3 regions of the Parafrigoribacterium mesophilum genome follow, and region 3 is predicted to be linked to each of the others. Evidence: predicted binding sites of a transcription regulator. Region 3 holds the regulator's gene; each other region holds the start of a gene.
What was found. The regulator LexA, encoded in region 3, represses DNA repair genes until DNA is damaged. The targets are predictions, from matches to a motif close to TCGAACANNTGTTCGA.
Positions count from the first base shown of each region.

Region 1: a site for LexA is predicted at 8,200-8,215, ahead of ABFX56_RS05240 (HNH endonuclease signature motif containing protein). Genes of this name have one in related genera too.
Region 2: a site for LexA is predicted at 5,785-5,800, ahead of ABFX56_RS12150 (HNH endonuclease signature motif containing protein). Genes of this name have one in related genera too.

Region 1 covers NZ_JBDJAF010000001.1:1,107,973-1,117,582, reverse strand. Annotated here, with positions in the region: gene ABFX56_RS05265 (aldo/keto reductase) at 1-766, opposite strand, end outside; gene ABFX56_RS05260 (MFS transporter) at 808-2,013, opposite strand; gene ABFX56_RS05255 (ribonucleoside-diphosphate reductase subunit alpha) at 2,207-4,699, shown strand; gene ABFX56_RS05250 (ribonucleotide-diphosphate reductase subunit beta) at 4,808-5,806, shown strand; gene ABFX56_RS05245 (sulfurtransferase) at 5,817-6,680, shown strand; gene ABFX56_RS05240 (HNH endonuclease signature motif containing protein) at 6,690-8,138, opposite strand; gene ABFX56_RS05235 (ABC transporter substrate-binding protein) at 8,570-9,463, shown strand; gene ABFX56_RS05230 (amino acid ABC transporter permease) at 9,467-9,610, shown strand, end outside.
Region 2 covers NZ_JBDJAF010000003.1:96,167-105,776, forward strand. Annotated here, with positions in the region: gene ABFX56_RS12120 (Cg1360 family ATP-synthase-associated protein) at 1-245, opposite strand, end outside; gene ABFX56_RS12125 (MraY family glycosyltransferase) at 242-1,432, opposite strand; gene ABFX56_RS12130 (L-threonylcarbamoyladenylate synthase) at 1,429-2,097, opposite strand; gene ABFX56_RS12135 (HAD-IA family hydrolase) at 2,386-2,616, shown strand; gene ABFX56_RS12140 (HAD family hydrolase) at 2,613-3,227, shown strand; gene prmC (peptide chain release factor N(5)-glutamine methyltransferase) at 3,208-4,077, opposite strand; gene ABFX56_RS12150 (HNH endonuclease signature motif containing protein) at 4,226-5,704, opposite strand; gene prfA (peptide chain release factor 1) at 5,981-7,060, opposite strand; gene rho (transcription termination factor Rho) at 7,066-9,336, opposite strand; gene thrB (homoserine kinase) at 9,483-9,610, opposite strand, start outside.
Region 3 covers NZ_JBDJAF010000004.1:47,593-57,202, forward strand. Annotated here, with positions in the region: gene ABFX56_RS13355 (amino acid ABC transporter substrate-binding protein) at 1-412, opposite strand, end outside; gene ABFX56_RS13360 (SseB family protein) at 573-1,331, opposite strand; gene priA (bifunctional 1-(5-phosphoribosyl)-5-((5-phosphoribosylamino)methylideneamino)imidazole-4-carboxamide isomerase/phosphoribosylanthranilate isomerase PriA) at 1,337-2,083, opposite strand; gene hisH (imidazole glycerol phosphate synthase subunit HisH) at 2,157-2,798, opposite strand; gene hisB (imidazoleglycerol-phosphate dehydratase HisB) at 2,800-3,405, opposite strand; gene ABFX56_RS13380 (histidinol-phosphate transaminase) at 3,402-4,478, opposite strand; gene ABFX56_RS13385 (LysM peptidoglycan-binding domain-containing protein) at 4,509-4,880, opposite strand; gene lexA (transcriptional repressor LexA) at 5,169-5,912, shown strand; gene hflX (GTPase HflX) at 5,931-7,448, opposite strand; gene ABFX56_RS13400 (class I SAM-dependent methyltransferase) at 7,491-8,135, shown strand; gene dapF (diaminopimelate epimerase) at 8,111-8,986, opposite strand; gene miaA (tRNA (adenosine(37)-N6)-dimethylallyltransferase MiaA) at 8,979-9,610, opposite strand, start outside.

The DNA of each region.
Region 1 (9,610 bases), on a different contig from region 3:
TGGCGGCGAGATCGTCGGCATCCAGCTCGAAGTCGAACACGTCGATGTTCTCCCGGATCCGTGCCGGCGTCACCGACTTCGGGATCACCACGTTGCCGAGCTGCAGGTGCCACCGGATGACCACCTGAGCCGGTGATTTGCCGTGCTTTGTCGCAACGCGTGCAAGCACCGGGTCCTCCAGCAGCCGGCCGCGCGCCAGCGGAGACCAGGCCTCGGTGAGCATCCCGTGTGCGGTGCCATACTCACGCACGGCGTGCTGCGGCAACCAGGGGTGCAGTTCCACCTGATTGAGCACGGGCACCACCGAGGAGGCGGCGAGCAACCGGTCCAGGTGCTGCGTGTGAAAGTTCGAGACTCCGATGGAGGTGGCTCGGCCGTCCTCCCGCAGTTTCTCCAGCGCCCGCCAGGTGTCGAGGTAGCGGTCCTGGGTCGGCGCCGGCCAGTGGATCAGGTAAAGGTCCACTCGGTCCAGGCCGAGCTTGCGCAGGCTGGTGTCGAACGCGCGCAGGGTCTGGTCGTAGCCGTGGTCGTCGTTCCACACCTTCGTGGTGACGAAGATGTCGTCTCTGGCCAGTCCGCAGGTGCGCACCGCGATACCGACGCCGCGTTCGTTGCCGTACAGGGCGGCCGTATCGATGTGCCGGTAGCCGGACTCGAGCGCTGTCAGCACGACATCCGTGGCGAGGGAGTTCTTGACCTTGTACACGCCAAGGCCGAGCTGGGGAATGCTGTGCCCGTCGTTGAACTGTAGTGAGGGAACGATCATGCACCCCAGGATAGGAGCATCCTGCGGGCCGTGCGCGCCGCTCAGCGCACCGTGCTGATCGGAGCCGTGTCCGGGATCGGGCTGATGTCCTTGCCCCGAAGATCCGGATACCAGCGGATGAACAGGGTTGGCACCAGAACGCTCAACAGCGCGAAGATCACGGCGACCCAGTACCCTCCCGGAGCGGAGAAGCTGTCGATCATGAACCCGGCCACCGCCGAACCGAGGGCCGCGCCGATCAACTGCCCCGTGCCGACCCAGCCGTAGGCCTCAGCTGTCTCGCTGAACTTCACGCTCGCCGACACGATGGTGTACATCACCGCGAAGGCCGGCGCGATGCCGAGACCGGCGAGGAACAGCGTCGCGCCGATCCACCAGAAATTGAGCGACACCGCCGCCAGCGACATGCCGACGAACACGATGAGCAACCGTTTCGCCATCGCCCACGGCCCGATCGGCACGTGGCCGAGCGCCAGCCCACCGGTGAGCGAACCGATGGCGAACAGCGACAGGATGACGCCGGACTCTGGGCCGTCGTCGCCGAAGGTGGCGACGACGCCGGCCTCGATGGCGGCGCAAGCGCCCACCAGCAGGAATCCAACCACGGTCGCGAGCAGCACCGTCGGCCGCACGAGCACCGTGCCGAGCGAGCGTTTGCTGCGCGGGATCCGGACGCGGCCCACCTCGGGCGACGACATGAACCACACGCCCCCGCCCACCAGAAAGCCGACGGCCAGCAGAATCGCCAACATGGTGCTGATCTGGATCGCGACGAACGTGGTGATCACGGGACCGACCACCCAGATGATCTCCTGCGCGGACGCATCCAGCGAATACAGCGGCGTCAGCTGGGTGGAGTTCACCATCTTCGGGTAGATGGTGCGCACCGCCGGCTGCACCGGCGGTGTACTGAGCCCGGCGAGAAAGCCGATGGCCATGATCATCGGCACGGGCACCGGCATCAACGCGATCGCCACAAGTCCGGCCCCGCACACCACCGTGGTCAGGCTGAGCACCCGGCGCATCCCCCACACGCCCATCCACCGGCTGGTGAGGGGGCCGGCGATCGCCTGGCCGATGCTGGTCGCGGCCAGCACTAATCCCGCGGCGGCATAGGAGTGGTGAGTGCGTTCGACGTGCAGCAGGAGCGCCAACGACAGCATCCCGAACGGAAACCGAGCCAGAAGCTGAGCCGCCATGATGCGCGCTACGCCGCGCGTCTTCAGCAGGCTCAGGTAGCTATCCACAAGGGGTCAATTCTAGTGGTGGCATGAGCCGAAAATCCGTCAACAGGCTGTGCAAAACTCGGACAACTTATGCACATCTGTGGATGACACGCCCACTACATATTGGGTTCGCAAAATGTCGGATACCCGCTATATAGTGATTGCACTGCCCGGAGGGCACGGTCTTGTGAAGTCGATCTGGGGAGCAAAGACAATGGCGATAACGGTAGTCAAGCGCGACGGACAGCGGGAGCCGTACGACGCGAACAAGATCAACATCGCCATCGAGCGTGCGAGCGCCGGCCTGAACGAGAACATCACCTGGGTGACCCAGATCGCCAGCGAACTGGAGCTAACCCTCTTCGACGGCATCACCACCCAGCAGCTCGACGAAGCGGTCATTCAGGTGGCGCTGCAGAACGTCAAGGACGACCCGGCGTTCGACACGGTCGCCGCGCGCCTGCTGCTCAAGACGATCTATAAGCACGTGCTCGGCGACTACGAGACCGCCGAAGAACTCAAGGCACTGCACGCCGGCCACTTCGTTGGCTACGTGCAGCGCGGTGTCGAAGAGAAGCTGTTGGACTCCCGGCTGCAGGAGCTGTTCGACCTGGATGCGCTCGCCGCGGTGCTCGAGCCGGCCAAGGATGAACTGCTCAAGTACATCGGCGTGGTCACGCTCAACAACCGCTACGGCATCAAAGGCCGCAACGGCGACCCGCTGGAGGTGCCACAGTTCTTCTGGATGCGCATCGCGATGGGTCTGTCGCTCAACGAGGCCGACCCGACGAGCCAGGCGATCAAGTTCTACGAGAAGATGAGCAGCCTGGAGTACCTGGCCGCCGGCTCCACCCTTGTCAACGCCGGCACGGTGTATCCGCAGCTGGCGAACTGCTTCGTCATGGAGATGCAGGATGACATCGAGCACATCGCGAAGACCACCCGCGATGTGATGTGGCTCACCAAGGGCACCGGCGGCATCGGGCTGTCGGTCACCAAACTCCGTGCCCAGGGATCGCCGATTCGCAGCAACAACACCACCTCCACAGGGCCGATCCCGTTCATGCACACGATCGACTCGATCCTGCGCGCGGTCAGCCGCGGCGGCAAGAAGTTCGGCGCGCTGTGCTTCTACATGGAGAACTGGCACCTGGACTTCCCCGAGTTCCTCGACCTGCGCCAGAACTCCGGCGACCCCTACCGCCGCACCCGCACCGCGAACACCGCCGTGTGGATCAGCGACGAGTTCATGAAGCGGGTGCAGAACGACGACGACTGGTACCTGTTCGACCCGCTTGAGGTCTCCGAGCTCAACGAACTGTACGGCAAGGCGTTCTCCGAGCGGTACGCGCACTACGTCGCGGAAGCCGAGGCCGGCCATCTGCGCATGTTCAAGAAGATGAAGGCGCGCGAGCAGTTCAAGGCGATCCTGATCTCGCTGCAGACCTCCTCGCATCCCTGGCTCACCTGGAAGGACACGATCAACAACCGCGCCCTCAACAACAACACGGGCACCATCCACCTGTCGAACCTGTGCACCGAGATCGCGCTGCCGCAGGATGTCGACAACGTCGCGGTGTGCAACCTCGCTTCGATCAACCTGTCGCGGCACCTGACCTACCACCCTTCGGCAGGCTCAGGGCAAGCGGCGGGCGAAGAGCGGCCGACGATCGACTTCGCCAAGATCGAGGAGAGCGCTCGACTCGCGGTGCGGCAGCTCGACAACCTGATCGACATCACCCGCTCCTCCGTGCCCGAGGCGGACTTCTCCAACCACCAGAACCGCGCGGTCGGGCTCGGCGTGATGGGCTTCACCGATGTCGTGGAGAAGCTCGGCTTCAGCTACGAGAGCGAGGAGTCGTACGACCTCGTCGACGAGATCATGGAGCACGTCTCCTATGCGGCCATCGACGAGTCGGCCAACCTGGCCGCCGAGCGGGGCGCTTACGCGAACTTCGAGGGCTCCCGCTGGTCGCAGGGCCTCGTCCCGATTGACAGCATCGCGCTCACCGAAGAGGACCGCGGCGTGCCGATCAAGGTGAACCGCACGACCCGGCTGGATTGGGACGCGCTGCGTGCCAAGGTGAAGGGCGGAATGCGCAACGCCACGCTGATGGCCATCGCACCCACCGCATCCATCGGCCTGGTCGCGGGCACCACGCCCGGCTTCGACCCGCAGTTCACGCAGATCTTCAGCCGGTCCACCTCCTCCGGCAAGTTCCTCGAGGTGAACCGCAACCTGGTGCGCGACCTGCGGAAGCTGGGGCTGTGGACCACGGTGCGCGAGTCGATCCTGCGCAGCCAGGGTGACATCCAGCCCATCGCCGCGATCCCCGATGACCTCAAGGCCGTCTACAAGACCAGCTTCCAGCTGTCGCCGTACGCGTTCCTGGAGATCGCCGCCCGGGCGCAGAAGTGGATCGACCAGGCCATCAGCCGCAACATGTACCTGGAGACCCGGGACCTCGGCGAAATGATGGACATCTACTACGCCGCCTGGGAACGGGGCGTGAAGACCACCTACTACCTGCATTCCAAGCCGCGCCACCAGGCCGAGCAGACCACAGTGCGGGTGAACAAGTCCGAAGATCGCGACGCGCGCAAGATCAAGGTCGCCTCCGTGGCCGACTCGACAACACCGGCTCCCGCCGCCGCGCCAACACGCCGCGGATTCGGCTTCTCCGGACTCACCCCGAAAGGCAACTGATGAACGACGACTACTTCGTCCCGGAAGACCCGATGGACGAGTTGCAGTGCGACAGTTGCCAGTAGGCCGCTGAACAACGATCCGAATCAGAAAGAAGACGAACTAACCATGGCAATCCTCGGAACCGGTGTGCATGAAGGCCTTCTCCTCAAGCCGGTGAAGTACCAGTGGGCAATGGACCTCTACGATCAGGCGGTCTCCAACACCTGGTTCCCCAATGAGATCCAGCTCGACCAGGACATTGCCGACTTCAAGAAGATGACGGACGAGGAACGTCACGCGATCACGTTCCTGATGAGTTACTTCAACCCGAATGAGCTCCTGGTGAACAAGGCGCTCGCGTTCGGCGTCTACCCGTATGTCAACGCCGCAGAGTGCCACCTCTACCTCGCGAAGCAGATGTGGGAGGAAGCCAACCACTGCATGAGCTTCGAGTACGTGCTGGAGACCTTCCCGATCGACCGGAAGGCCGCGTACAGCTCGCACGTCGAGGTGCCGTCCATGGCGCGCAAGGAAGAGTTTCAGTTCAAGTTCATCCGCCGGATGACGGAGGAGACCCTCGACATCTCCACCACCGAGGGCAAGCGCGACTTCGTGCGCAACCTCATCGCGTACAACATCATCCTCGAGGGCATCTGGTTCTACTCCGGATTCATGGTCGCCCTGAGCTTCCGGCAGCGGAACCTGTTGCGCAACTTCGGCTCCCTGATGGACTGGGTCATCCGCGACGAGTCGCTGCACCTGAAGTTCGGCATCAACCTGATTCTCACCGTGCTGGAGGAGAACCCCGACCTGCAGACGCCGGAGTTCGCCGCGGAGATCAAGCAAATGATCCTGGATGCCGTCACGATGGAAGAGGAATACAACCGCGACCTGCTGCCCGGCGGCATTCTCGGACTCAACGCCGGCTACATCAACCAATACGTGAAGTACCTCGCCGACCGGCGGCTGGAAGAACTGGGCTTCGAGGCCGAGTACAAGGTGTCCAACCCGGCAAAGTGGATGGCCACCGCGAACGACACGTACGAGTTGGTCAACTTCTTCGAGTCGACCAACACCTCCTACGAGGCGAACGCGAAGGCGGCCGTTGCGGCTAAGCCAGAGTAGGCCGGATCCGGTGGTCCAGCCTCCGGTGGTCGGGCCCCCGCGCCCGCGCCACCTGATCACCCCGCACGAACTCGCCGCACTACAGCACGAGCGCGACGACGTCCGCATCCTGGATGTGCGTTGGAGCCTGGGCGGACCGGCCGGCGGGCCGCTTCACGCCGAAGGGCACATTCCGGGTGCCGTCTACGTGGATCTCGAGACGGAACTGGCTGGAACACCGGTGCTCACCGAGGGCCGGCATCCGCTGCCGGAGCTCGCCGCACTGCAGGCCGCGGCGCGGCGTTGGGGGATCAACCCCTCAGATACGGTGGTCGTCTACGACGACCTGGGCGGACACTCGGCGGCGCGGGCCTGGTGGCTGCTGCGGTACGCGGGAGTGGTGGATGTGCGGCTCCTGGATGGCGCGCTGGCCGCGTGGCGGGGCGCCGGCTTGCCGCTGCAGTCCGGCGCGACCTCCGTCGCCCCGGGCACGATCCACCTCGACTATGGCCACCTGCCCACGCTGTCCATGGAGGAGGCCGGCAACCTGCCCGAGCACGGCATCCTTCTGGATGCCCGCGCGGCCGAGCGTTTCCGCGGTGAGGTGGAACCGGTCGATCCGCGCGCGGGCCACATCCCCGGCGCGGTCAGCGCACCGGCGTCGGGGAACCTTGGTACCGACGGCACGTTCCGGTCGCCGGCCGAACTGGCGGCGCGCTACGAGCAGCTCGGTGTTCGGCCGGACACCCCGGTGGGCGTGTACTGCGGGTCTGGCGTCACCGCGGCGCACGATGCGCTCGCCCTGATGGTCGCCGGTTTCTGGCCGGCCTTGTATCCGGGCTCGTGGTCGCAGTGGTCCAACCATCCCGAGCGCCCTGTCGCCACCGGAGAATAAGTTCACATTTCACCCGATGAGTTGGGGTAGTGCGTAGCGGGCTTTGCCGCCGAGGCGGGGGGTTTGGGCGAGGTCCATGTGAGGTGGTGGGATGAACCAGACCTGGCCGTGTTGGTCGATGCGGATGGTCCAGCCGTCGTTGTGAATTCGGGTGTGGCAGGGCGGGCAGAGTAAGACCCCATTGGTCAGGTCGGTCGGCCCGGTGTCGCGGTTCCACCAATTGATGTGGTGTGCCTGCGTGTAGGGCAGGTCGAGTCCGCATCCGGCGCATCCGCCGTCGCGTTCTGCCAGGGCGATGCGTTGGGCGGGGGTGAACAGTCGGGCGGCGCGTCCGAGGTCCAGAGGGAGGCTGTCGCCACCGAGGACGGCGGGAATGATGCCGGCGGTGGCGGCCAGTTTCCGGATGGTGCCGGCGGAGGCGGGTTGGTTCAGTCCGTCGATTGTGCCGTGCCCGACGCCGTCCACCAGCGTCTCCAGGCTGGTGCGGACTACCAGGGTGGTAGACGGGGCTGCCGGTACCCGGTTGCAGCCCAGAGCGTGGCCGGCGATCATGGCCAGCGCGTCGGCCTGCAACTGCGGAATGGTGCGGGTGTCTTCGAACAGCGGGCCGTCCGGATGGACGCCGGAGAGTCCACCGTGGGAATTGTCGGTCTCAGCATCGCGTCGTGCCCGGATGTTGTGGGTGACGATCGCTTCGATCGCCGCTTTCACCGGCGCCGCGGACTCGGGATCCAGATGGGCGCTCAGGTGGAGCATTCCGTTGCTGTCCTGCCGCAGGTACACGGCCCGGTCCTCCCGCAGTTCCTCCTCTCTCGGTTCGATGCCGTCCTGATCAAGCCGGGCCTCGGCCTCCTTGATCGCTCGGAACAACGTTTCCAACGGAATATCCCCGGCTCGCTGGGCCAGTACCTGTTCGTAGGCGTCCGCCTGAGCCGGGTTCGCCCGGCGGCCAACCCGATCCAACATGGTGGTGATCGCCCCGGCCGCCTCCACACTGATCACGCCTTTGGACAGTGCCTGCGCCACGTGTGGGTGTGCGGGCGGTAACGGTTGCCCGGTCAGCGACCTGCGGGCGGCGGTGGCCTGCCCGACCAACACGAATCGGGAAGCGCCCGATACGCTGCCGCCGGTGACGGAGGCGATCAGGTGGGACGGGTTCTGGAACCCTTGCCGCTTGGCCAGGCCCTGGCTGCCCGCCTCGGCCGGAGAACGCCTGGCAACCTCGGCCGCACCACGGGCCAGCAGCCCGTTCACCTCCCGGGCTAGGCGCCCGATGGCATCCATGGTGGCCACCAGCCCGGCATCACTCATCGATTCCAGATCGACCTGGACGGCATCCGCCACGTTGCCGGTGTCGCCAACTTCAGGGGACCGACCGGCGAACGCGGGCCGGCCACCAGACCAGACAGCATGCAACGACGTCAGGTCGTCCATCAGTGACTGCAACGGCTGGTTCATAACCCCAACTTGCCACCCACCACTGACATTCGAGTGGCACGGAGCAGAGAAAGTGGGTGCACCGGACGCACATTCGAAGACCGTTACCGAACTGTGACATATACGTCCAACTGCGTCAGTGAGCAGCAAGGGCGGCCCGCCGACGCATTTCAACTCTTGTCATCGAAACGGTACGCTGACGGCAAATCCCGTGCTACTCGGTGGAGTAGGCTCCCAATACGGCTGTCACAACGATGTGCCGTCGTGTGTACTTGATATGGGGATTCCACGTCATATGTTCGCCAGACCAGGCACTATTTCGCCGTCTCACGCACGTCCCGCGGATGTCCCACCGCGTCGCACCCCGCCTCGGCGTCTTCCCGCCCACGTCTTTTGTGACCCTGCACCGCACCAAAGAGATAGTTCCGATCAGAGACAGTAAGGAAATCAGAATGCGTTCCAGATATGCATTGCCGGCCATTGCGCTGGCCGCCGCACTCAGCCTCACCGGCTGCGTCAACAACTCGACGACACCCGCCGCTTCCGGCTCGGACACGCCGGGATCGACGGCCGTGGATGCAGCGGCCGTGGCGCTCTTGCCTGCCGACATCAAGAAGAACGGCAAGCTGATCATCGGCATCGACCCGGCCTACGCGCCGAACGAGTTCAAGGACGACGCCGGCAACCCGGTCGGTTGGGACGTCGAACTCGCCGACGCGATGGCCGCGAAGCTGGGCCTGAAGACCGACTACCAGGCGTCCAGCTTCGACAAGATCATCCCGAGCATCACCGGTGGCACCTACGACATCGGCGTGTCCTCCTTCACTGACAATGTCGAGCGCGAGAAGGCCGTCGACTTCGTCAACTACTTCACCGCCGGCGTGCAGTGGGCCCAGCCGATCGGTAAGACCGTCGACCCCGCCAACGCCTGTGGCTTGACCGTGTCCGTGCAGGCGACAACCTATGAGGAGACCGATGAACTGCCGGCCAAGTCCAAGGAGTGCACCGACGCCGGAAAGGCGGCGATCACCATCCTGAAGTTCGACAAGCAGGACGACGCGACGACGGCCGTGGCGACCGGCCGTGCCGACGCCATGAGCGCCGACTCGCCGATCACCCTGTACGCGATCTCCAAGCTGAAGGACAAAATCGAGCCGGCCGGCAAGTCCTTCGAGGATGCCCCCTACGGCATCGCGGTGAAGAAGGGCTCGGACCTGACCAAGGCTCTTCAGGCCGCGCTGCAGTCGATGGTCGATGACGGCAGCTACACGAAGATCCTTCAAAAGTGGGGCGTGGAGAACGGCGCGATCGACAAGATCACGATCAACGCGGCGTCCAAGGGCTAATCCATGAGTTCCCCAACCACTGGGCCGGCGACGGGGGCAACCTCGTCGCCGGCCGGCGGCGGTCACCCCCAGCCGATCAAGGCGATTCGCCTCCATCATCCATGGCGCATTGTCTTTGCGGTCGTGCTGGTCTTGGCGCTGGCCCTT
Region 2 (9,610 bases), on a different contig from region 3:
AATTTCAGCAACCAGGCGCCCATAACGATGCCGAAGAATGCGCCGATGTCGAACTTGCGCGCGAACAGGATACTGGTGGCTGTGATGCCCAGAAAGACCACGGCCATGCCGGTGCCAATCAGTGCGCTGGCCACTCCCGCTCCTCCGGCGACGAGTCCTCCGACGATCGACCCGACGACGGCGATGGCCGCGGCCAGGATGCCGCCGTACAGCAGCGCGCGTTTCAACACGAGCACGGAACTCATAGGGTCTCCTTCGGGACGGATGCTGCGTCGAGCCCATCAAGGTGCGCGACGGTGCCAGCGTCGTCCTTGGCAGCGGATTGGGCGGCCTTCTCGAGCGCCTTGCGGCGGGTCAGCGGCGCGAGCGTGAGCCAGGTGCATCCGCCCAATCCGACGACGACGAAGGCAAACGCCCACACTACCGGAATGACCATGAGCAGAAGGCCGCCGACGGCGATTACTCCGCTCCACCCGTAAAAGATCAGCACGGCGTGCAGGTGGGAGTGGCCCATGTCGAGCAGCCGGTGGTGCAGGTGTTTGCGGTCGGCACTGAACGGTGACTTCCCGGCTCTCAGCCGTCGCAGCACTGCCAGCACGAAGTCGATCAGCGGCACGACCAGGATCGCCAGGGGCAACATGATCGGGATGAAGGCGGGCGCCAGGAGTTTTCCGGAGTGCATCGACAGCGGATCGATATTGCTCGTCACCGAGATCGCGGAGGTGGCCATCAGCAGCCCGACAAGGAGTGCGCCGGCGTCGCCCATGAACAGTTTCGCCGGATGCCAGTTGAGTGGCAGGAACCCCAGGCAGGCGCCGATGAGAATGGCCGAAATCAGGGAGGCGAGGTTGAAGTACTCTGCTTCGCCGATCACCCTGGCGAGGACATAACTGTAGACGAAGAAGACGCCGTTGGCGATGATGGCGACGCCGGCGACCAGTCCGTCCAGGCCATCGATGAAGTTGACCGCGTTCATCACGAGTACCACCGCAAGCACGGTGAGGATCAGCGACATGTATGCCGACCCGACGGTGAGGCCGCCGATCGGCAGGGAGACCAGTTGTACTCCTTGCCAGGCGAGCAGTCCTGCCGCGATGATCTGGCCGGCTAGCTTCGTCATCCAGTCGAGGTCCCAGATGTCATCGGCGACGCCGATCAGCACGATGATGAGCGCGGCGCCGAGGATCGCGTAGATCGGGCCGGGATTGACGAAGACCAGGTGGAACCAGCTGACCTGTGAGGCGACCGCGAAGGCGACCAGGATCCCAAGGAACATGGCGATGCCGCCGAGGCGGGGGGTGGGCTGCGTGTGTACGTCGCGTGCTCGGATGGCCGGGTACAACCGGAACTTCGTGCTGAGTTTCCAGATCAGCACTGAGAGCCCGAAGGTGACCAGGGCAGAGATGACCAGGGCGAGCACGTAGAAGATCACCCGATGACCTCCTGGATGGCGGCGTCGGAGATCACGCCGTGCCGCACGATGCGGATGCTGCCCCCGGGTTCCATCAGTTCCGTGGCGTCGATGATCGTGGAGGCGGCATCCTGTCCTTCGTTGTGGTCGTAGCCTGCGCCGGCCACTCCCCCGTCCAGATAGACAGTGACGTCGTCTCCCAGCATGTCGTGGGCTTCCTGTACCGTGCGGGCGGCAGGCTTGCCGGTGAGATTGGCGGAGGAGACGGCCAGCGGCCCGGTCTCATTCAGAAGTTCGAGCACCATCGCGTGGGCGGGCATCCGCAGCGCCACTGTTCCGTGGGTCTCCCCCAGGTCCCATTGGAGGCTGTCCCTGGCGGCCAGGATGATGGTGAGTCCGCCGGGCCAGAACGCGTCGACCAGCGCCCGCACCTGGTCGGGGATGTCGGCGGCGAGCGCGTCGAGGGTCGGGATTCCGGGGATGAGCACCGGCGGTGGCGCCTGTCGGCTGCGGCCCTTTGCGTTCAGCAGGCGCTGCACGGCTGCCGCGTTGAAGGCATCCGCGGCCACGCCGTAGACGGTGTCAGTGGGCAGCACGACGAGTTCGCCTCGGCCGAGTGCCCCTCTGGCGAGTCGCATGCCGGTCAGAAGCTCGGCGCTGTCCGAGCAGTCGTAAATGGTCGCCATATCGTAAGCCATCCTATTCTGGACGGCGCACGCCGTGAGGGTCGCCTAAGCTACGAAGCATCGTGGACCTCTACCTGTTCGACTTCGACAAGACGCTGTACCGGTACCACTTCCGGAGGCGGTTGCCTGCGCTGGCGGAATCGATCGGGGCGAGTCAGTATCATCTCGCGAAAACCTGGTGGGCGGCCGGGTACGAGGCCCGTGCCGAGCGAGGCGAATGGCGTACCGCCGATGAGTATTTCGAGCAATGGGAAAAAGTCACCGGGGTGTCGCTGAGAGAATCGGCTGGTGAGTTGCGAGCTGGGTGCGCGCAAACCCGAGGCGCTCGCGTACCAGCGAGCCTTGGAGCACTTCGGGGTGAGACCCGAGGACGCGTTCATGGCGGATGACTCCGCCGCGAACGTGGCTGCCGCGCTCAAGCTCGGCATGCACGCCCATCACTTCACCGAGGTGGACGGTCAGTTTCAGTTGGAGGCGCTGAATCGGGCCATGGATGATTTCGCCGAGCGTCGCCGATGAGCCTGCTGTTCATTTTCGACATGGACGACGTGTTGTACGGCTACGACTGGAAGGCGCGTTCCGAGAGCCTGTCGCTGCTCACCGGGCTGAGTTCTGAGACACTGCAGGATCTATGGTGGCGCAAGGGAAGTGAGTCCGAGGCAGAGGCCGGCCTTCATGCCAGTCCGGAGGCGTACCTGCTCGCGTTCAACGCCGCAATCGGGGTGGACGTCACGGAATCCGATTGGGTGTCGATCCGCGGCGGAGCGATGACGCCGCTGCCGGAATCGTTGAAGGCCGTCGCCCGAGCCGGCGAGCTCGGCCAAGTGACTTTGCTGACCAATAACGGGCCGCTGGCCGCCAAGCACTTGGGCACGCTCGCACCGGAGCTGGTGCCGCTGTTCGGCGAGCACCTGTTCACCTCGAGCGACTATTCGGCGCGTAAACCGGATCCGATCGTATTCCAACGGGTGCTGGAGCGATACGGTACGCCGGCGCGTGACGCGTTCTTCGCCGATGATCTGCCGGAAAACGTGGCGGGCGCGGAATCGGTGGGCATTACGGGGCATTTGTTCACGACGGGGTCGGAGTTGCTGGCAGCGATCGAGGAGTTCAGCGCAGCGCGGTCGTAGCCCTGTCGCGGCCGAGGAAGTCTTGGTGGGTGGCAGTCGCGCGCCAGCCGTCATCCGCGAGTAGCTGGTGGATGGCCTCCGCTTGCAGTTCGCCGTGCTCGATCACCAGCACCCCGCCCGCGTGTAGCAGGCGCCGAGCGGTGATGGAGACCTCGCGCACGATATCCAGTCCGTCCACTCCGCCGTAGAGGGCATGGTCAGGGTCGAACAGACGCACTTCCGGGTCTATCGGAACGGCGTCGGCCGGGATGTACGGCGGATTGGAGACCACGACATCCACGGCCGAATTCAACTCGGGCAGTGCATCCGCGATGTCGGCGAAGACCGCATGGGCGTTGTCCTTGCCATAGCGACGGAAGTTCCGTTGCGTCCATTCGAAGGCTGCCGGCGAGTTCTCCACCCCGTACACCACTGCGTGCGGAACTTCGGTGGCCATGGCCAGCGCGATGGCGCCGCTGCCGGTTCCGAGGTCGACGGCGACCGGCTCAGGCGAGGCGACAACGCGCAAGGAGTCGATGGCGTACTGGGCGACAGTCTCGGTTTCCGGACGGGGCACAAACACTCCCCGACCCACCGCGAGCTCGAGCAAACGGAATGGCGCACTGCCGGTGATGTGTTGAAGCGGCTCTCTCCGAGAGCGACGAGTGACGGCGTCGGTGACGGCGGTCGCGCACTCCTGGGACACGGTCGCGCCGGTCACCGCGCCGGCTTGCACCTGTCCGCGGCTCATGCCCAGCGCGTGACCTATGAGCAGTTCCGCGTCGACGTCCGGGTCGAGGATGCCTGCAGCCCCAAGCGCCTCGATCGCCGCATCCCGTAGCGCACGCACAGTCAGTTCCATCGATTCCATCCTTTCATCCCGCCACCCCTCGCTCGACCCGCCTCACGCGCGCGACGTGCCCAGCCGATCCGGTGGTCGAGCTCGCCCCGCCCCAGCCCCCCGGTGGTCGAGCCTGGACTCCACTGAGCCTGTCGAAGTGTCGAGACCCTGCCTGTGGTTAGAAGGGTGGGATGTTGCCGGGGATGTCAGTGTCGGGTAGGTCGGTGATGACCTGGCCGAGGGGGCTGGTCCATTCCAGGATGCCGGGGGCGACTTGGCGTACCGTCCAGGCACTGTGGTGTTTGAGCGTGTGATCGCTTTTGCATAAACATTCCAGATTTTCTGGTGTGGTCTTACCGCCGAACTCCCACGCGAAGGTGTGGTCGATCTCGGTACGCTGGGGGGCCCGGTTACATACCGGGTACCGACATCGGCCATCCCGGACCTGCAAGAATCTGCGTAATCGTTTCGAGGGCCGGTACTTATCCACGGTGAGCACCATCCCGGCCACCGGATCGGTGAGCACCCGCACCCACTCCGGAGCATCGGCGGCCAACCGGAGCGCGTCATCCATCCCGATCGGACCATGCCCGGCCAGCACAGCCGGATCCTTACCCTGGCCCAGCAGCGACAGCACCGGGATCACCACCGACACCTCGGCGCGGATACCGATACCCGCGGCATGCGGGGCATCCGACCCACCGGTGGGTTGCCCCGTCAACAACAGCTCGGTAGCCAAATCGGTGCGGATCTGATCAAACGTACGCGGATCAGACGCAGTGTTGGCCTGATCGTCGGTGCTGGTGTTGGCGCTATGGATGGCTTTGGCCTGCTCGGTCAGCCGGTCCCAGATGGCCGTACCCAGCAGTTTGGTCACATACAAGGTCAACGTGGCCATCCCATCATCCTCGTCGGACAAGCGCACACACCGGGCCTCCCTGGCTTTCTTGTGCCGGTCCTGGAAGGACACCTTCCCGACCCGGGACGCGGTCAACTGCGCGTACTTGGTCAACCGGCCCGGAGTAACCCGACCGGCCCGCTCCAACACCAGGCGTTCATATTCGGCCCGGTCGGCCGGATCGGTAATGCTGCCGCCATGCAGGGTGATGGTGCGCACATGCCCGGACTCCACCCGGCCGGCCTGCAATCCCTCCAGGGTGGCCGGGAAATTATGCACCATCAGGTGCGCCAATCCCAGCCTGGCCTGCATCGTGGGGGCCGACACCCGGCAGGCGGCCGCCAACTCCGCCGTCAACGACCGCATCGCCTGCTCAAGCTCCGCACCGCCGGTACCCGGCGCCACGGTATCCTCCACCGTCTGGGCCAGAGCCGCCAACTGGCGGTGCTCCAACGCCTGCAGCCGGGATATCTGTGCCCGTACTGCAACCACCTGCTCGATCCGCCACCGACGCACCACCGGGTCGGTGTCATCCAGATCCGGGTCCCCGTCGGCACCCGCAGCCACCGCCGCGTCGGCACCCATGCCGGCGCCACTGCCGACACCCATCCCGACAACGGGGATGCTATCGCCATCCGGCCGCCAGCCCGGCGTGCACTCCGCGGTGGGTTCCGGCATCCATTCCGGCATCCATTCCACCGCTTCGGCCTCGGCCAGCAACGCCGCGATCCGCGCCTGGCGATCGAAGATGTCTTCCATAATCTGATTACACACCCTGCCACTGACACTGGTGCCGACACGATAACTCGGCACTAGGACGGCCGGTTGTCACTCCAACTGCGAAGACGTGTTCCATACTTCTAGTGAACACCCGACCACTGACACTGGTTCCACGAGCACCGGAGGCAGGTCTCGACGGTGCTCGACCACCGGAGGCAGGTCTCGACGAGGCTCGACCACCGGAGGCAGGTCTCGACGAGGCTCGACCACCGGAGGCAGGTCTCGACGAGGCTCGACCACCGGTTGAAGGTGTGGTTAGACGGACTCGCCGATCTCGGCGATGCGGTGCTCCTCATCCGCGGCGATGCAGGACTCGATCACCGGGTCCAGCGCTCCGTTCATCACCTGGTCGAGGTTGTAGGCCTTGTAGCCGGTGCGGTGGTCCGCGATGCGGTTCTCGGGGAAGTTGTAGGTGCGGATGCGCTCCGACCGGTCCATGGTTCGGATCTGACTCTTGCGGGCCGCCGAGGCCTCGGCATCCGCTTCCTCTTGCTGCTGGGCGAGGATGCGGGCGCGCAGCACGCGCATCCCGGCCTCCTTGTTCTGCAGCTGGCTCTTCTCGTTCTGCATCGACACGACGATGCCGGTCGGAAGGTGGGTGATGCGCACCGCGGAGTCAGTCGTGTTGACCGACTGGCCACCGGGACCGCTGGAGCGGTACACGTCGATCTTGAGGTCGTTCGGGTTGATCTCGACCTCGTCGGGCTCGTCCACCTCGGGGAACACGAGCACGCCCGTGGTGGAGGTGTGAATGCGCCCTTGCGACTCGGTGACCGGTACGCGCTGCACGCGGTGCACGCCGCCCTCGTATTTGAGGTGCGCCCAGACGCCCTGCGCCGGGTCGGTCGCGTTGGACTTGATCGCCAGCTGCACGTCCTTGTAGCCGCCGAGATCGCTCTCGTTGCGCTCGAGCAGCTCGGTCTTCCAGCCCTTGGACTCCGCGTAGTGCAGGTACATGCGCAGCAGGTCCGCGGCGAACAGCGCGCTCTCCGCACCGCCTTCGCCGCCCTTGATCTCCATGATCACGTCACGACCGTCATCCGGGTCGCGCGGGATCAACAGGCGACGCAGGCGTTCCTGGGCGATGTCCAGCTTCTCCTGCATCTCCGGGATCTCCTCCGCGAACGACTCGTCCTCGTCGGCCATCTCGGTGGCCGCCGCCAGGTCATCGGTGAGCTCCCGCCACTCGTGGTATGCCGCAACGATCCGGCTCAGCTCGGCGTACCGCCGGTTGACGCGCTTGGAGCGCACTGGATCCGAGTGGAGGGCCGGATCGGACAGCTGTCCCTGAAGGTCCTCATGCTCGGCCAGTAAGGTTTTCACTGACTCGAACATGGGTGTTAGTCCTCTTTCGCGCCTGCCGGTGACGGCATCGACTTCTGCACCTGCATGAGGAATTCGACGTTGCTCGTCGTGTCCCTCAGCCGGCCGAGCACGAGCTCGAGCGCCTGCTGCGTGTCGAGCCCGGCGAGGGCGCGGCGCAGCTTCCAGGTGATCTTGGTCTCGTCCACGCCCATCAGCATCTCCTCACGGCGGGTTCCGGATGCGTTAACATCCACCGCGGGGAAGATCCGCTTGTCGGCGAGCTGGCGCGACAGGCGCAGCTCCATGTTGCCGGTGCCCTTGAACTCCTCGAAGATGACCTCGTCCATCTTGGATCCGGTCTCCACGAGCGCCGTGGCCAGGATGGTGAGCGAGCCGCCGTCCTCGATGTTGCGGGCCGCGCCGAAGAACCGCTTCGGCGGGTACAACGCCGAGGAGTCGACGCCGCCGGAGAGGATGCGACCGGACGCCGGAGCGGCCAGGTTGTATGCACGGCCCAGGCGGGTGATCGAGTCGAGCAGCACGACGACGTCGTGACCGAGTTCGACCAGGCGTTTGGCCCGCTCGATGGCGAGCTCGGCGACGGTGGTGTGGTCCTCGGCGGGGCGGTCGAAGGTGGAGGCGATGACCTCGCCCTTCACCGTGCGCTGCATGTCGGTGACCTCTTCTGGGCGCTCGTCCACGAGCACGACCATGAGGTGAACCTCGGGGTTGTTCTTCGCGATGGCGTTGGCGATGGCCTGCAGCACGAGCGTCTTGCCCGCTTTCGGCGGTGAGACGATCAGGCCACGCTGGCCCTTGCCGATCGGCGACACGAGGTCGATGATGCGCGGGGTCAGTTTGCCTGACTCGGTCTCCAGGCGCAGCCGCTCGGTCGGGTAGAGCGGGGTGAGCTTGCCGAATTCGGCGCGCTCGCCTGCCTGCTCCACCGGAAGGCCGTTGATCGAGTCGACCTTGACGATGGCGTTGTACTTCTGACGGCTGGTGTTTTCGTTCTCACGGGGCTGCCGGATGGCGCCGACCACGGCATCGCCCTTGCGCAGGTTGTACTTCTTGACCTGGCCTAGCGAGACGTAGACGTCGCTGGGGCCGGGCAGGTAGCCGCTGGTGCGCACGAACGCATAGTTGTCGAGCACGTCGAGGATGCCGGCGACCGGGATGAGCACGTCATCCTCGGTGATCTCCGGCTCGAAGTCGTCGCTCTGGCCACGGCGCTTGCGGTCGCGGTACCGGCTGCGCCCGCCCCTCTCGCTGTCGCCGTCTTGCTGGCGATCCTGGCGGTCACCTCTGCGGTCGTTGCGGCCGCCTCGGCCGCCCTCGTGGTCATCGCCGTGCTGGTCGTCGCCGTGACGGTCGCCCTGCTGGTGGTCGCCCTGCTGACGGTCGCCCTGCTGACGGTCACCGCGGTCGCCGCGATCGCCGCCGTTACGGTTGCGATTGCGGTTGCGGTTCCGCGACGGAGCCGCCTGCTCGCCGTTGCCATGCTCGCCGTTGCCATGCTCGGCGTCGGCCTTATCGGTGCCGGCCTCGGTGCTGACCTGCCCTGTGCGGACCTGATCTGTGCTGACCTTCTCGGTGCTAACCTGCTCGGTCTCGGATGCCGAAGTGGCGGCCGAACCCTCCTCGACGCCCTGAGTGGTCGCGGCGTTTTCTGCGGCATCCTTTGTCCGAGTCTGCCGGCCGGACTTCGCGCGCGACGGACGTTCGGTGCGCTCGGCGGCCAGGTCGACGCCGGCTTCGGCGTGGGCGACGTGGTCGGCGGCGAGCTTGGTGCCGGATGCCGCGGCGTCGATGGCGGCGCGGGCACGTCGGGCACGCGCGCCAGCCGGCTCACGAACGCCGATCCGGCTTTCGCCCGGTGCGGCTTCGTCCTGGTGCTGGTCGGCAGCCGGAGTGTGCGCCTCTTGTGCCGGAGCGTGCGATTCGGTCGGCGGGGTGGCCTGGGGTGCGGCGGGTGCGGCCTGCGGCTCGGCAGGCGCGGCCTTCGGCGCCGTGGTGGTGACGACTCCGCCGCGCGCAGTGGCGCGCCGTGGGGCGCGCTTCTTGACTCCCGCCTCCGCGGCGGGTTCGGTAGGTGCGGTGGTGCTGGCGGTGCTGGCGGCATCGTCCTGGTGAATATCGGTGTGGTTCTGGGCCTCGGAGATTGCGTCCACGAGTTCTCCTTTACGAAGTTTGGAAGCGCCACGGATGCCCACCTGTGCGGCCAGAGCTTGCAGCTCGGAAACGCGCAGGTCGGTCAGCTTGACGCTCGGGTCCGGCCAGGTGGCGCGAACGATGACATCAGTCACTAAGAGTGATTCCTTTCCCCTGACGAATACGGCACCGAGTTGTACGGTGCCCTCGCAGCGGAGCTTGACGATCATCACGCTCGGTCTGAGCGGGTGCGCAGGGTTGGTGTGTGATGAAGCGAGTGCTAGTGATTGCGCAATCCGGGCTAATCAGCCGATGAGGCCGAGATTTCTACCGGATGCGTTATCACTGTAGCACCTTTGAAGTCCACGGCCAGGAGCAGCGATTGCCACGGCGTGGCTTGGTGACGTTGCACCAGTTCGGCGGCTGCGA
Region 3 (9,610 bases):
CGCCGGGCGACACCGTGTAGGGCTCACTGAACGAGTACTTGGCTTCGCGCTCCGGAGTGATGGACACCTGGTTGGCGATGACATCGAACCGCTTCGCGTCCAACGCCGCGAAGATTCCATCCCACTGCGTCTCCTGGAACGACACCTTCACGCCGAGCTTTTTGCCCACCGCCTCGGCGATCTCCACGTCGTAGCCCGTGAGCTTGTTCGTCGCCGAGTCGTGGTAGGAGAACGGCCGGTACGTCCCCTCAGTGCCGATGACCAGTCCGCGGTCCCCCAGGGCCTGCAGGTCCTTGCTGCCGGCATCCGCCGACGACGACGCCGCGGGACTCTGGTCGCCTGTGGCGCAGGCGCCCAAGGACAGGACCGTGGCGGAGGCGAGGACGAGCGCGAGGACGAGCTTGGATTTCATTGGTTTCTTTCCGGTGGGGACTCAGCAATACGCCGTCGGGTTGCCAATGCTGTGGTTGACGTTCAATCGAGGTTATCCACGTGCCGGTCGGGATGACAACACGAGCGGCGGATGGTTACCAAGACGAGAGATTCCGACGGTGCAGCCCCGCTGACCGCGCTCAGGCGCCCTTCGCGACCAGTCGGATCTCCAGCGAGTCGACCCGCTCGGCGAGCACCGTGCTGGAGGCCCAGCGCTGTTGCATCCTGCCCACCACAGCGGTCAGTTCGTCCGGTCCGAGTCCGTCATCAAGCTGCAGCACGAGGGCCAACTCGGGACCGGTGAGTCGCGCATCCGGGTCGCCGGCGGCCACCTGAACGGCGTCGACCGAAGGCTCCGGGCCTGCCGCCTGGACGAACTCGGCGAGCACCTCGGGGTCGCCGTAGCTCGGAGTCCACGGCAGATCCTGCGCCAAAGCCCAGACAGCGGGTCGGCGCACCGCGAATTCGGTGGGCGAAGTGGGGTCGATCACCACCAGATCGGTCCCGTCGTCGGCCGCTGCCAGCGCGATGAGCCGCATGGTCTGCGCGACGGGACGTGCGCGAGGGTTCCACCGCTGCAGGGCGGCCACGCTGGTGAAGGCCGGAAGCACGTTGCGGCCGTCCGGACCGGCGACGGTGACGATCGACATCTCCGCCCGTTTGTCGGACGCCAGCCCGTTGCTGGTGGTCGCTTCGGCGAGCTTGGCGACCAGCGGCACGAACAACCGGCACCGCGCGAGCACCCGCACCACCTCATCGGCACCGGCGTCCCCGGCATGGAACCGGTCGAGGACTGCCAGGTATTCCTGCGGTGCGGTGCCGTCGTCGTCGGACGCGGTCACGTGGGCGAAGCTGCGGCCCGCCCAGGGCTGGCCGGCGGAATCGGTCGTGTTCGACACGGGCATCAGTTGCCGGCCACGTCCAACGCCTCGGCCAGGGTGAACGCCTTGGCGTACAGCGCTTTGCCGACGATGGCGCCCTCGACGCCGAACCGCACCAGCGCGCGCAGATCGGAGATGTCATCCAGGCTGGAGATGCCGCCGGAGGCGATCACCGGCTTGTCGGTGCGCTCGGCCACCGCACTGAGCAGATCGAGGTTCGGCCCGGTCAGCGTGCCGTCGCGGGTCACGTCGGTGACGACGTAGCGGGCGCAGCCCGCGGCCTCGAGCCGGTCGACGACCTGGAACAGGTCGCCGCCGTCCTTGGTCCAGCCTCGGGCCGCCAGAGTGTTGCCGCGAACGTCGAGGCCGACGGCGATGGACTCGCCGTATTCTGCGATGACGTGCGCGGCCCATTCCGGGTTTTCCAGCGCCGCCGTGCCGAGGTTGATGCGTTTGGCACCGGTGGCCAGGGCGCGTTCCAGGCTGGCGTCGTCACGGATGCCGCCGGACAGTTCGATGTTGACGCCGCGCACCTGGCGGATCACCCGCTTGATCACGCCGTGGTTGTCGCCACGTCCGAACGCGGCGTCGAGATCCACGAGGTGGATCCACTCGGCGCCCTGGTGCGCCCAGTCGTCCGCCGCCTCGACCGGGTCGCCGTAGTTGGTCTCGGTGCCGACTTCGCCCTGCGTCATCCGCACGGCTTTGCCGTCGGCGACATCGACGGCCGGCAGCAAAATCAACTGCGGGGTGGTGGTGAATTCGCTCATGTGGTCCTTCTCGGCCAGGTCTCGGTGCACAACAGCTGGTGCTGCCGGTGGCGTACGGCACAAGATTCAGATACTAGTCACTGTGCAGGGCTGCCACCCAGTTGGACAGCAGCCGGATGCCCGGAAGACCCGACTTTTCGGGGTGGAATTGGGTGGCGGCCAGCGGACCGTTCTCCACCGCGGCGAGGAAGCGGGTGCCGTGCTCGGCCCAGGTCAGCGACGCCGGCGCGAGGGTGCCGCTGGCCGGTAGATCCCAGTGCGCGGCCGCGAAGGAGTGCACGAAATAGAACCGCTCGTTTCTTACGCCGGCGAACAGTGTGGAGTCTTCCGGAGCCTCCACCGTGTTCCAGCCGATGTGCGGCAGCACCGGTGCTTGCAGTTCGGTAACGATTCCGGGCCATTGATGCAGACCTGGGGTGGAGTCCCCGCCCTCGACGCCTGCCTCGAAGAGCACTTGCATCCCCACGCAGATGCCCAAGACGGCCCGACCGCCGGCCAGCCGCCGGTCCACCAGTTCCGGTGCGCGGGCCTCAGCCAACGCGGCCATGACGGCGGAAAACGCTCCGACTCCGGGAACCACCAGGCCGTCGGCGTCCCAGGCCTTGTGCCGGTCCCCGGTCAGTTCGACGTTGGCGCCGGCTGCCTCGAGCGCCTTCGACGCGGAATGGACGTTACCGCTTCCGTAGTCCAGGACGACTACGGTTGGTCGGCGCATCTCAGAGCGCCCCTTTCGTCGAAGGGATGCCGTCAACGCGCGGGTCCAGGGCTACCGCCTGGCGCATGGCGCGCGCGAAGGCCTTGAACTCCGCCTCGGCGATGTGGTGCGGGTCACGTCCGGCCAGCACCGTGACGTGCACGGTGAGCATGGCGTGAAACGTGATCGCCTCGAAGACGTGGCGCACCATGGACCCAGTGAAATGGCCGCCGATCAGGTGGAACTCGAAGCCGGCCGGCTCGCCGGAGTGCACCAAGTACGGTCGGCCCGACACGTCGACCACCGCTTGCACGAGGGCTTCGTCCAGCGGCACCAGGGCGTCGCCGAACCGGGAGATGCCGGCCTTGTCGCCGAGCGCCTCGGCGAGGGCCTTGCCTAGCACGATTCCGGTGTCTTCGACGGTGTGGTGCACGTCGATCTGGGTGTCGCCGTGTGCGCGCACCATCAGGTCAATCAGCGAGTGCTTCGAGAACGCGGTCAGGAGGTGGTCGAAGAAGGGCACCGAGGTGTCGATGTCGGCACGTCCGGTGCCGTCCAGGTTCAGCGACAGCTCAATGCTGGACTCGCTGGTTTCACGTCTCAGGTGCGCTTCACGCTGGTGCGTCATCCGTCAAGCTTAGCGAGAGCGTTCAGGAACGCCGTGGTCTCCGGCTCGGTGCCCGCGGTGACGCGCAGGTGGTGCGCAATGCCGAGGTCGCGGATCAGGATGTCCTGCTCGAGCAGGGCCTCGAACATCGCGTGCGGGTCGTTGACTCCGCCGAACAACACGAAGTTGGACCAGCTCGGCCAGACCGTGAACCCCAGCTGGGGTAACTCCCGGAGCAGACGGTCGCGCTGCTGCTTGATGTCGTCGACCATCGCCAGCATCTGACTCGAGTGGGCCAGCGCCGCCGTCGCCGCCGCCTGAGTGAGTGCCGACAGGTGATAGGGCAATCGCACCAGACGCAACGCGTCGACGATGGCCGGGTCTGCGGCCAGGTAGCCGAGTCTGACTCCGGCGAAGGCGAACGCCTTGCTCATGGTGCGGGAGACCACGAGCCGTTCCCGCCCAGGGAGGAGCGTCAGCGCGCTGGGTAGTCCGGCGGGTGCGAACTCGATGTAGGCCTCGTCGACGACGACGATGCCGGAGGTGGCCTCGTAGGCGGCGGCGATCGTCTCCAGCGACACCCCGGTTCCGGTCGGATTGTTCGGCGAGCAGAAGAACACCACATCCGGCTGCGTGGACTCGATGCCGCGCACCGCCGTTTCCGGAGAGATCTCGAACCCTGGGTCGCGCGGGGCGGTGACCCAAGTGGTTCCGGTGCTCGCCGCGATGATGGAGTGCATGGAGTAGGTGGGTGGGAAGCCGAGCACCCTCCTACCCGGCCCGCCGAAGGCTTGGAGCAGGTGTTGCAGCACTTCGTTGGAGCCGTTGGCCGCCCAGATGTTCTCCGGAGCCACCCCGTGCCCGAGGTAGCCGGCCAGGCTGTGCCGCAGTGCGGTGAATTCCCGGTCCGGGTAGCGGTTGGCGCCGCGGACGGCCACCGCCAGCGCCGCCACGATGTCGGTGGCCACGGACTCCGGGATGGGATGCGTGTTCTCGTTGACGTTGAGAGCGATCCGTACCGGTTTCTGCGGTGCCCCGTACGGCGTGCGGCCCCTGAGGTCGTCCCGGATGGGCAGGTCGGAGAGAGAAATCACCCTGCCATCGTATTGCCGTGCTGGGCTTCGTCAGTGCGAGTATCGGCTCGGTATCGCCAGTCGCTGACCCGGCTGCACGTCGGCGCCGTCCAATTGGTTCAGGTGCACGATGTCGGACACGACATCGCGTGGATCGGCGGATGGCGCCAGAACGGCGGCCAGTTGCCACAATGACTGACCCGCCGCCACGGTCACTTGCTGGAACGCCGCCGAACTGGCCGTTTCGGTCGCGGCGGCGACACCGTTGGCGGTGAACATCAGGGCACCGGTGATCAGCGGAATGGCCGCCAGGGCTGTGAGGACCATTCGGCCGCGTCGGGTGATGCGCAGCCGCGGTGCGTGAACGCTCGCGCCGGTGGAGACCACCGCGTTTCCGCGTGGTCGAGTCGGGGTGGGAACCATGTCGTTCACCTTTCTCACCGTGCTTGCTTTTACCTGCTGGTCTTTACCGCTGGCTTCTACACTGTGCTGCGTTCGCATTCGGCGCTCGGCCGGGAGCGCCGAATGCGAACTCACGTTCCGAACATACATTCGTCTACCTTCTTCGTGCAACCTTTTTCTTTCGATCCGCCGACATTTTTTATCGACACACCGTCGAACACACCTTTGCTTATCCCGCGGCTCGGCGGTACAGTATTGGTGTCGGCATCAGCAAACCAGGCACCACTGACATCGAAGATCGGACATGACATGGACACCGCAGATCAGGCAGCCGCAGCCACGACCGACCGGGCGGCATCGGCCCAGAAGCTGCCCCGGTCCAAGCGCGGCACCCGCCGGCGCAAGAGCCTCAGTGCCAAGCAGATCGCCATCCTGGAGGCGATCCGGCATTCGGTGGAATCCCGCGGCTACCCGCCGAGCATGCGCGAGATCGGCGACGCAGTGGGCCTATCGTCACTGTCCAGCGTGACCCACCAACTCGGTCAGCTCGAACTGAGCGGCTACCTCCGTCGCGATCCCAAGCGGCCGCGGGCACTGGAGATCCTTATCGATGTGCCGCATTCTTCCGGCGCCGCGGAGTCCGGCGCGGCCCCCTCCGATGCGCGGATCCCCGTGGGCGACGCCGCCATGGTCCCGCTCGTCGGTCGCATTGCCGCCGGCATCCCCATCACCGCAGAGCAGCAGATCGACGAGGTGTTCCCACTCCCCCGGCAGCTCGTCGGCAAGGGCGAGCTGTTCATGCTCAAGGTGTCGGGCGAGTCGATGATCGATGCCGCGATCTGTGACGGCGACTGGATCGTGGTGCGTCAGCAGAACACCGCGGAGAACGGTGACATCGTCGCGGCCATGCTCGATGAGGAAGCTACGGTGAAGGTGTTCCAGCAGCGTGACGGACACACCTGGTTGCTTCCGCGGAACACGAGTTTCGCCCCGATCCTGGGCGACCACGCCGAGGTGCTGGGCAAGGTCGTCGCGGTACTGCGCGCGGTCTAACCGAAACGGGTTACCCGGTCAGGCCGGGTTCGCGTCGGCAACGTGCCGGTCGCCGGGCACCACGTAGTCCTGCAGTTGCGCCGCGTGCTGCTCGGTGACCAGGGCGGTGACCGCCGTGCCACCTTCGACGTACGCGGTGTCCAGGATGCGGCCGCGCTCGTGCAGAGCGGAGATGACTTCGCCGCGATCGTACGGCACGAGTAATTGAAGCCGGATCGACGGTTTCGGGAGCAGCTGGGCGATACACTCCAGCAATTCGTCGACGCCCTCGCCGGTGCGCGCCGAGGTTAAGACGGCTCTCGGCTCGAGACCGCGCAGCACCAGCCGCTCATCCTCGGTCACCAGGTCCGCCTTGTTGAAGGCAACGATCTCGGGAATGTCGCGGGCACCCAGCTCCCCGATCACGGCCCGCACGGTCGCCAGCTGTCCTGCGGGGTCCGGATGCGAGGCGTCGACCACGTGCACGATGACGTCGCCGTCGCGTACCTCTTCCAGCGTCGACCGAAACGCCTCGACGAGCTGGTGCGGCAGGTTCCTGACGAAGCCGACGGTGTCCACCAGCGTGTAGACCCTGCCATCCTCGGTCGTGGACCGTCGCACGGCGGTGTCGAGCGTGGCGAATAACGCATTCTCGACGAGGGCGCCGGTGCGCGTGATCCGGTTCAGCAGCGAGGACTTCCCGGCGTTCGTGTAGCCGGTGATCGCCACGGATGGGACGGCGTTGCGGCGCCGGTTGGCCCGGTTGGCCTCGCGCGCAGGCGCGAAACCGGCGATCTGTTTCCGCAGCCTCGCCATGCGGGTGTGGATCCGGCGACGGTCGAGTTCGATCTTGGTCTCACCGGGGCCGCGCGAGCCCATCCCGGCTCCGGCGCCGCCGACTTGCCCGCCGGCCTGGCGGGACATCGACTCGCCCCAGCCGCGGAGCCGGGGCAGCAGGTATTCGAGTTGGGCCAACTCGACCTGGGCCTTGCCCTCGCGGCTCTTGGCGTGCTGGCTGAAGATGTCGAGGATGACCGCGGTGCGGTCGATCACCTTGACCTTGACGACGTCCTCCAGGGCGCGGCGCTGGCTGGGCGCAAGCTCGGTGTCGGCGATGACGGTGTCGGCACCGAGGGATGCCACCAGGTGAGCCAGTTCGGCGGCCTTGCCCTTGCCGAAATAGGTGCTCGGGTCGGGGGTGGGACGACGTTGCAGCACGCCGTCGAGCACGACGGCTCCCGCCGTCTCCGCGAGAGCTGCCAGTTCGTGGAGCGATGTCTCGGCTTCGTCGAGCGTTCCACCGGAGTAGATGCCGATGAGGATGACGTTCTCGATGCGCAGTTGCCGGTACTCGACCTCGGTGACGTCCTCGAGTTCAGTCGACAAACCGGGTACACGCCGCAGCGCCCTGCGTTCTTCCCGCTCGTACTGGTCACCGTCGGCACCGCGGGGCTCGTCCCAATCGGCGTGAACGACCTGCGCTCGGGTGGTCGACCGATCGAGCACCCGGGCGATGAGATCGTCCGAATCGGCCTCGTGGGGCTCACGTCTGTCCATTCGGTTAACCCTAAGCCCTCCCACTTCGGTAAGTTCTTCTCCATGGCCAGCGAGCAATACTTCACTTCGAACCCGGAGAGCGACCCGCATCTGCGCCAGTTCCACGCCACGTTGGCCGGACGGGACTACGAACTGACGACGGCGAGCGGCATCTTCAGTCCGGAACGGATCGATGCGGGCACCCGAGTGCTGCTCGCCAACACGCCACCTGCACCCCCGGGGGGCGATCTTCTCGACCTGGGCTGCGGATGGGGTCCGATCGCGCTGACCCTGGCCTTAGAGGCCCCGCATGCCACCGTCTGGGCCGTCGATGTGAACCGGCGGGCTCTCGATCTGGTGAAGCGCAATGCGCAGGCGCTGGGGCTGAGCAACGTGACCGCCTGTCACCCCGACGAGGTACCGGAGCACGTTCAGTTCACCTCGATCCGTTCCAACCCGCCGATCCGGGTCGGCAAGGGCGAACTGCACGCCATGCTGCTGCGCTGGCTGCCCCGGCTGGAGGAGGGCAGCGACGCCTGGCTGGTCGTGCAGAGGAACCTCGGCTCCGACTCGCTGCACCGCTGGCTCGACGGCGCCCTCTCGGCCGACTTCACCGTCGCGCGCGCGGCCACGAACAAGGGATACCGCGTGTTGCGGGTGCGTCGGCGCTCGGAAGCTGTGGCTCAGACCTCGACCACGCCGCTATAAGCGAATTCCGCCGGACCGCTGAGCGACACGTGCTCGCCGTCCTCGGCCGGCCACATCCGGACGCCGAGCGTGCCGCCTGGCACCTCGACCTTCCAACGATTCGGCGCTCCGGCTCCGGCCCAGTGCCGGGTCGCCAACGCCGCGGCGACCGCACCGGTGCCACAGGACAGCGTCTCGCCGCTGCCGCGCTCGTGCACCCGCATCCGAATGTGTCCCATCCCACCCTGGATCATCGGGTCGACCGGGACGACGAATTCCACGTTGACTCCGCCGATCTCCTCCGGCTCCACCACCGGGATGACCGAAAGGTCGGCCGATTCGAGCTCCGCCACGCTGGACAGCGCAACGACCACGTGCGGATTGCCCACGTTGATGCGCAGTCCTGGCCTAGCCACCTTGAGGTTCTTGGCGCGCACCAGCGGCTCGCCGTCGTCCAGTCTCCAGCGGCCGAGATCCACCTGGTAGCCGCTCAGGTTGCGCTGCACATCGCGCACGCCGCCGCGGGTGCCGATCGGGAGGGTGCCGCCTTCGGCGAGCTCGGCGAGTCCGTTGTCGAGCAGGAACTTCGCATAGACCCGGATGCCATTGCCGCACATCTCCGAGGGCGACCCGTCGGAATTGTGGTAGTCCATGAACCATTCGGCCGCGTCGTCTTCGGCGAGAGCCGCGGCGCCGTCAGGCAGGCCGCGGGACCGCACCGCCCGGATGATCCCGTCGGCGCCGACGCCGAAATGACGGTCCGCCAAGGTGGCGAGCTGACGGGGTGTGAGGTCCACTTCGCCGTCGGGATCGGCGAACAGCACGAAGTCGTTTCCCGTGCCGTGGCCCTTCGTGAAGGAGATTTCAGCCATTGGATAAGACTAGTTGCACAGCACGCGAGATTCGCTCAGGGTCATCGTAGTCGAGCCAGGTGGTGAGCTTCTCGCGCCGGAACCAGCCGACCTGCCGGCGCGCGTACCGCCGGGTGAGCGCCGCGGTCAGCGCGATGGCCTCGGCCTCCTCGACTCGGCCGGCCAGCTGCGCGATCGCCTGGGCGTAGCCGATCGCCCGGCCAGCGGTCCCCGCCTGCTCGATGCCGCGCGGCAGCAGTGAGCGCACCTCCTCGACCAGGCCAGCGCGCCACATGCCGCGCACGCGATCATCGAGGCGCGCCACCAGTTCGGCGCGCGGGGCACGAAGGCCGAGGATCGTCGTCGGCATCCAGGTGCTGGTCTGCGCCGGCAGGCCGGCCCCGAACGGTGCACCGGTCAGCTCGACCACCTCAAGAGCGCGAACGATTCTGCGGCCGTTGTGCGGTCCGATCGCCTCGGCCGCGACCGGGTCCACCGCCGCGAGCCTGTCGTACAGCGCCGCGGTGCCATGGGCCGCCAATTCGGCCTCGAGCCGACCGCGGACCGCGGCGTCGGTGCCCGGGAAGCGGAAGTCGTACAGTACCGAGGAGACGTAAAGCCCGGAACCGCCCACCAGGATCGGGA